Regions from separate parts of the Streptomyces sp. NPDC050738 genome, predicted to be linked through region 2. Evidence: riboswitches for the same ligand, from Rfam matches in the RefSeq annotation. Region 2 holds a riboswitch; the other holds the start of a gene.
The links. Region 2 has a riboswitch for glycine ahead of gcvP (aminomethyl-transferring glycine dehydrogenase). Riboswitches for the same ligand answer to the same signal wherever they lie in the genome.
Positions count from the first base shown of each region.

Region 1: another riboswitch for glycine. It lies ahead of gcvT (glycine cleavage system aminomethyltransferase GcvT); the one in region 2 lies ahead of gcvP (aminomethyl-transferring glycine dehydrogenase).

Region 1 is NZ_JBFAHN010000006.1:27,502-30,700, reverse strand. It holds gene gcvH (glycine cleavage system protein GcvH) at 1-362, opposite strand, end outside; gene gcvT (glycine cleavage system aminomethyltransferase GcvT) at 430-1,545, opposite strand; glycine riboswitch at 1,699-1,795, opposite strand; gene AB0H78_RS17025 (AAA family ATPase) at 1,933-2,568, shown strand; gene AB0H78_RS17020 (hypothetical protein) at 2,607-3,199, opposite strand, start outside.
Region 2 is NZ_JBFAHN010000013.1:203,205-206,403, forward strand. It holds gene gcvP (aminomethyl-transferring glycine dehydrogenase) at 1-1,441, opposite strand, end outside; glycine riboswitch at 1,629-1,728, opposite strand; gene AB0H78_RS29075 (PRC-barrel domain-containing protein) at 1,843-2,211, shown strand; gene AB0H78_RS29080 (DNA polymerase IV) at 2,136-3,199, opposite strand, start outside.

The DNA.
Region 1 (3,199 bases), on a different contig from region 2:
GCGTCGTACTCGTCGGCGGAGAGCAGGTCGTCCGGCTCGCCCGTCACACGTACCTTGAACAGCCAGCCGCCCTCGAACGGGGCGGTGTTCACCAGCGAGGGGTCGTCCACGACGTCCTGGTTGGCCTCCGTGACCTCGCCGGTCACCGGGGCGTACAGGTCGCTGACCGACTTGGTCGACTCCAGCTCGCCGCAGGTCTCGCCCGCGGTCACCGTGTCGCCGACCTCAGGGAGCTGGGCGTAGACGACGTCACCGAGCGCGTTGGCCGCGAACTCCGTGATGCCGACCGTCGCGATGCCGTCCTCGGCGACCGCGAGCCACTCGTGCTCCTTGCTGTACCGCAGCTGCTGGGGGTTGCTCATGACCTGATTCTCCTGGATGCGGGGGAGTGCTGATGAACGGTGGTCTTACGGACTGGAATGGTCTGGGTCACTTCTGGCGCTTGTAGAACGGCAGGGCGACGACCTCGTACGGCTCATGCGTACCGCGGATGTCCACGCCCACGCCCGCCGTGCCCGGCTCGGCGTGTGCCGCGTCCACGTACGCGATCGCGATCGGCTTGCCCAGCGTGGGCGAAGGGGCGCCGGAGGTGACCTCGCCGATGACCTGGCCTTCGGCGACCACGGGGAAACCGGCGCGCGGGACGCGGCGGCCTTCCGCGATCAGGCCGACCAGCTTGCGCGGCGGGTTGACGGCGGCGCGCTCGGCGGCGGCCTCCAGGGACGTACGACCGACGAAGTCGCACTCCTTCTCGAACTTGACGACCCGGCCGAGACCCGCGTCGAAGGGGGTGAGCGCGGTGGTCAGCTCGTGCCCGTACAGCGGCATGCCCGCCTCCAGGCGCAGCGTGTCGCGGCAGGAGAGCCCGGCCGGGACCAGGCCGACGTCCTTGCCCGCCTCGGTCAGCGCCTGCCAGAGCTGCTCGGCGTGCTCGGGGGCCACGAAGAGCTCGAAGCCGTCCTCGCCGGTGTAACCGGTGCGCGCGATGAGCGCGGGGACACCGGCGACGGTGCCGGGCAGGCCCGCGTAGTACTTCAGGCCGTCGAGGTCGGCATCGGTGACGGACTTCAGGATGCCGGGGGACTCGGGGCCCTGGACGGCGATCAGGGCGTAGGCGTCACGGTCGTCGGTCACGACGGCGTCGAAGCCGGCGGCACGCTCGGTGATCGCGTCGAGGACGATCTGCGCGTTGCCGGCGTTGGCGACGACCATGAACTCGGTGTCGCCGAGGCGGTAGACGATCAGGTCGTCGAGGATCCCGCCGTCCTCCTGGCAGATCATGGTGTAGCGGGCGCGGCCGAGGCCGACCGTCCCGATGTTGCCGACGAGCGCGTAGTTCAGAAGGTCCACGGCCTGCGGTCCGGTCACCGTGATCTCGCCCATGTGGGAGAGGTCGAAGAGACCGGCGCGCGTACGTACGGCGTTGTGCTCGTCGCGCTCGCTGGCGTACCGCAGGGGCATGTCCCAGCCCGCGAAGTCGGTCATGGTCGCACCGAGCGAGCGGTGCAGGGCGTCGAGGGCGGTGAGGCGGGGGGTGGTGCTCATCGTTAAGGCTCCCAGGGCATGACTGGCGAGGACGATTCCTCCCCATCTGTCATCGGAACCTGAGAGGTTCGCCGCGAGCCCGGATATACGGGCACCCGACTTGCACCTTGGGTGGAGCCACCGCACAGGGGTGGCTCGCTTTTCAGATCTGCCTCGTCGCGCGCGGTACGGGGCCTGAGAGATTACAAGGGAGGGACTTGCTCCTTCGGCGCCCCGGTCGGTGGACCGGGGACTCTCCCGCGCGGATTCGAACGGCCTGTATGGAGTTGGCGCGGACATCATCGCACGGCGGTGAGGGGCGTCATATCACTTGCCCCGCATTACTGTTTCTTTACCCTTCTGGAGGGCAGGGGAAGGGGACGCGGGAACCTGACAGGGGGAGTGGCCATGACGGTGCACGGACAGGGCTTGTACGTGGTGGAGGCAGGGGCCGTGCCCGCCCCGCGGGGAGCCCCCGCCGGGCGGACGCCGCCGCGCCCGCGCGGTCTGGAGTTCGCCGACGGTGATCTGGTGGTCGTCTCAGGACTACCGGGCAGCGGGAAGTCGACGCTGATCAGGCGCACCGTGCGGGCCGCCCGCCGGATCGACTCGCAGGACGTGCGGGAACGCTGGGAGCGCCGGATGCCGGGCTTCCTGTCGTACGGGGGCTACCGCCCGCTGGTGCGCGCCGCCCACTACGGCGGACTGTGGCGCGCGCTGCGCTCGGGCCGCAGCGTCGTCGTCCACGACTGCGGCACGCAGCGCTGGGTGCGGCACTGGCTGGCGCGAACGGCCAGGCGGCGCGGGCGCGCGCTGCATCTGCTGCTGCTCGTCGTCCCGCCGGAGGTCGCGCTGGCGGGGCAGGCGGAGCGGGGGCGCGAGGTCTCCCCGTACGCCTTCGGGAGGCACCGCAAGGCGGTGGACCGGCTGCTCGCGGAGGCCGAGGCGGGCAGGCTGCCGGCCGGCTGCGGATCGGCGGTGCTGCTCGACCGGGCGGCCGCGGGGGAACTGGCGGAGATCAGCTTCGGCGGCCCCGGGAGCTGAGCGCTCCCGAGGCCGGCCGGGTCATCGTGACCGCGGTGTCACCAGAGCTTCGGGAAGCCGGGGATGGCAGGAATGCCGGGGATGGCAGGGGCGGCGGGCACGGCGGCGAGGCCGGGGATCGCAGGGAGGCCGGGGATGGCGGGGAGGCCGGGGATGGCCGGGAGCTTCGGCAGCTCGGGGAGCTTGGGGAGCAGGCCCGAGACGTCAGGGAGCTTCGGCAGCTCGGGCAGGCCGAGGAGCTTCGGCAGGGAGTCCAGGAACTTCTGCCACTCGGCCGCGTTGAGCAGACCCGTCGCCAGCTTCGGGACCTCCTGCAGAGCCGTCCACACCCGGAACCAGTCCCCGCTCGCGGCGGCCTTGATCAGTGCATCGACCTCGTTGCGCAGCGCGGTCTCCGCGGCGCTCGTCGGGCCGGTCTCCTTCTTCACGTCCCCGCCGTCGGTGTCCGGACCCAGTACGACGTCGAGCTTGGCCTCGACCTTCGCCAGAGCCGCCTCGTCGATCGTTCCGGAGGCGGACTTCTCCATCAGCTCGTCGATGGCATCGAGCAGCGGCCCGATGTCGGACGGGTGGGCGGAGCGGACGGCCGCCGGGGCCGCCGCGGTTGTCGGCGCAGCCGAGGCCACGGGGG
Region 2 (3,199 bases):
GGAAGACCGGGTGGGTGAGCACCTCGTCCTCGCGCAACAGCGTGTCGGGAATCGCCTCGGCGGTCCGGGCGTCAAGAGCTTCGACATCGCCCTCGACTCCGAACGCGCGCCAGACCGCGGTGAGTTGTACACGCGTGGTGGTCTCGTCGCAGGCGACGGAGACATGGTCGGCGTCGACCTGGTGGAGGTTGACCCCCTGCTCACGGGCGGCGGCGACGACCGCGGTGGCCCGCCCCTCGGCCCGTACGGTCAGGGTGTCGAAGTAACTGCCGTGCACGACCTCGACGCCCGCTGCCCGCAGCCCCTCGGCCAGGATCGCGGCGTAGCGGTGGGTGCGCCGGGCGATCGCCCGCAGCCCCTCGGGGCCGTGGTAGACGGCGTACATGCCGGCCATCACGGCGAGAAGCACCTGGGCGGTGCAGATGTTGCTGGTGGCCTTCTCCCGGCGGATGTGCTGCTCACGGGTCTGCAGAGCCAGCCGGTAGGCCTTGTTGCCGTCCGCGTCCACGGACACACCCACGAGACGCCCCGGCAGGCTGCGGGCGAACTTCTCGCGCACGGCCATGAACCCGGCGTGCGGACCGCCGAAGCCCATCGGCACCCCGAACCGCTGCGTGGTGCCGACCGCGATGTCCGCGCCGAGCTCGCCCGGTGAGGTGAGCAGCGTCAGCGCCAGCAGGTCTGCGGCGACCGTGACGATCGCACCGAGCTCGTGGGCCTGGTCGATGACGGGCTTGATGTCCCGTACGCGGCCGGAGGCCCCCGGGTACTGCAGCAGCACCCCGAATACACCGCGCTCGGCGGCCTCGGCGGGGATCCCCTCGCTCAGGTCGGCGACGACGACCTCGACACCGGTCGGCTCGGCGCGCGTCTGGATGACGGCAACGGTCTGCGGCAGCGCATCCGCGTCGATCAGGAAGACACCGTTCTTGACCTTGCCGACCCGGCGGGCGAGAGACATCGCCTCGGCGGCCGCGGTGCCCTCGTCGAGCAGCGAGGCGCCCGACGTCGGCAGTCCGGTCAGATCGGCGACCACGGTCTGGAAGTTGAGCAGCGCCTCCAGCCGGCCCTGCGAGATCTCCGGCTGGTAGGGCGTGTACGCGGTGTACCAGGCCGGGTTCTCCATGACGTTGCGCAGGATCACCGGCGGCGTGAAGGTGCCGTAGTAACCGAGCCCGATCATCGGGGCGAGAACCTGGTTGCGGTCGGCGAGGACACGCAGCTCGGCGAGTACCTCGGCCTCGGTCCGCGCCTCGGGCAGCTGCAGCGCCCCGGCGCTCTTGATCACCTCGGGCACCGCGGCGGCGGTCAGCTCGTCCAGCGAGCCGTAGCCGACCTGAGCGAGCATCTTCGCCTGCGCCCCGGCATCGGGCCCGATGTGGCGCTGCTCGAAGGGGATGCCACGCTCCAGCTGGGAGAGCGGAATGCGGTTGGCGGTCATGGCGGAGGCCTCCTGGTCGACGCGACCTGCGAGGGGCACCACGGCGCGGGTGCCCGAACGGCCTCCCCCTCTGTCATCTCAACCTGAGAGTTTCACCGGCCCGCACAAGGCGCACCGGCTTTCACCGTCGGTGAGGAAGGGATCCGGTACGTGCCCGCCCGACGCCCGCCCTGCTTTCCAGAGTGACCTCGTCCACGCGGTACGTGTGCCTGAGAGATTCCGGGGAGGATTTGCTCCTTCGGCGCCCCCAGACGATCTCCGTCGGAGGACTCTCCCGCGCGGGGTCAGCAGCCGTGCGCCAGCCTACCAGCGCGGCCGACCGACAGGTCTTCGAGTGGACGGCACCCCAGATCTGCACTTTTGTAGTGTTTACAGACCAGTTGCGACCAGTTGGAGGGACCGTGCAGACCGACATCGATCCGCGCAGCCTGATCGGCCGCAAGGCATTCGACCGCAATGGCACAAAAATCGGCACGGTCGACGAGGTGTACCTGGACGACGCCACCGGCGTCCCCGAGTGGGCAGCCGTCCGCACCGGCCTCTTCAGCCGGGACGCCTTCGTCCCGCTGGAACCGAGCGAACTCGTCGACGACACCCTCCACGTCCCTTTCGAGCGGTCCCTGATCAAGGACGCCCCGGACTTCGGCGTGGGCCGCCACCTCTCCCCCGAACAAGAGCTCCAGCTCTACCACCACTACGGTCTGGACGTCTCGGCCCCCGCTCCCGCACCGGACCGGGACTTCGGCCGGCTCGCGGGCGACAACGACTGACCGTCCCCGGCCCGTACGAGCGGGAGCGGTTCGGACAGCTCAAGACCGGGATCGTCCACCCGGAAGGTACGCACCCGCCCCGGCACGACCGACCAGGGCTCCTCGAAGCGGACCGTGACCCGCCCCACCCCGCTGCCCTGCACCCATCCGGCCCCGAACTCCGCATGGTGTACGTCATGACCGGCCGGCCAGCGCCGCTCGGCCGGCGGCACACTCTCCTCCGCCACCGGCGCCGCACCTTCCACCCGCGGCGCCGTTTCCACCGCGGCCTCCTCCAGCGCCGCCCGCTCGCTGGCGGCCTGCGCGAAAAGATCCTCCTGCGTGTAGTCGGCCAGGCCCGTGACACCCACTCCCAGCAGCCGCACACCGCCCGTGGTGTCCACCGACTCCAGCAGCCGCCCCGCGGCCTCACGCACCACCGTGGGATCGTCCGTGGGCCCGCGCAGCGTCTCCGACCGCGTCAGCGTCGAGAAGTCGTACCGCCGCACCTTGAGCACGACGGTGCGCCCGGAGCGCCCGGCGGCCCGCAGCCGCTCCACGCACCGCCCGGCGAGCCGGTCGACTTCCGTCCTGACCCGCACCCGGTCGTGCAGGTCCACATCGAAGGTGTCCTCCACCGACACCGATTTGGTGTCCCGCTCGGCCACGACGGGCCGGTCGTCATGACCGACGGCCATCCGGTACAACGAAGCCCCGTGCGACTTCCCCAGCAGTCGTACGAGCTCGTCCTCCCCCGCCCGCGCGAGATCGGCGACGACGCTCATCCCGGCCCGCCGCAGATGGTCCTCGGTGGCCGGCCCCACACCGGGCAGCGTGCGCACGGTCAACGGCGCCAGCAGCTCCCGCTCGGTCCCCGGTTCGATCAGCTCGAGACCGTTCGGCTTGGCCCGTTCGGAAGCGATCTTCGCCAGCATCTTTGACCCGGCGAGCCCCACCGACCCGCTGAGACCCGTGACCGCCAGAATGTCCCTCCGCAACTGCTCACCGA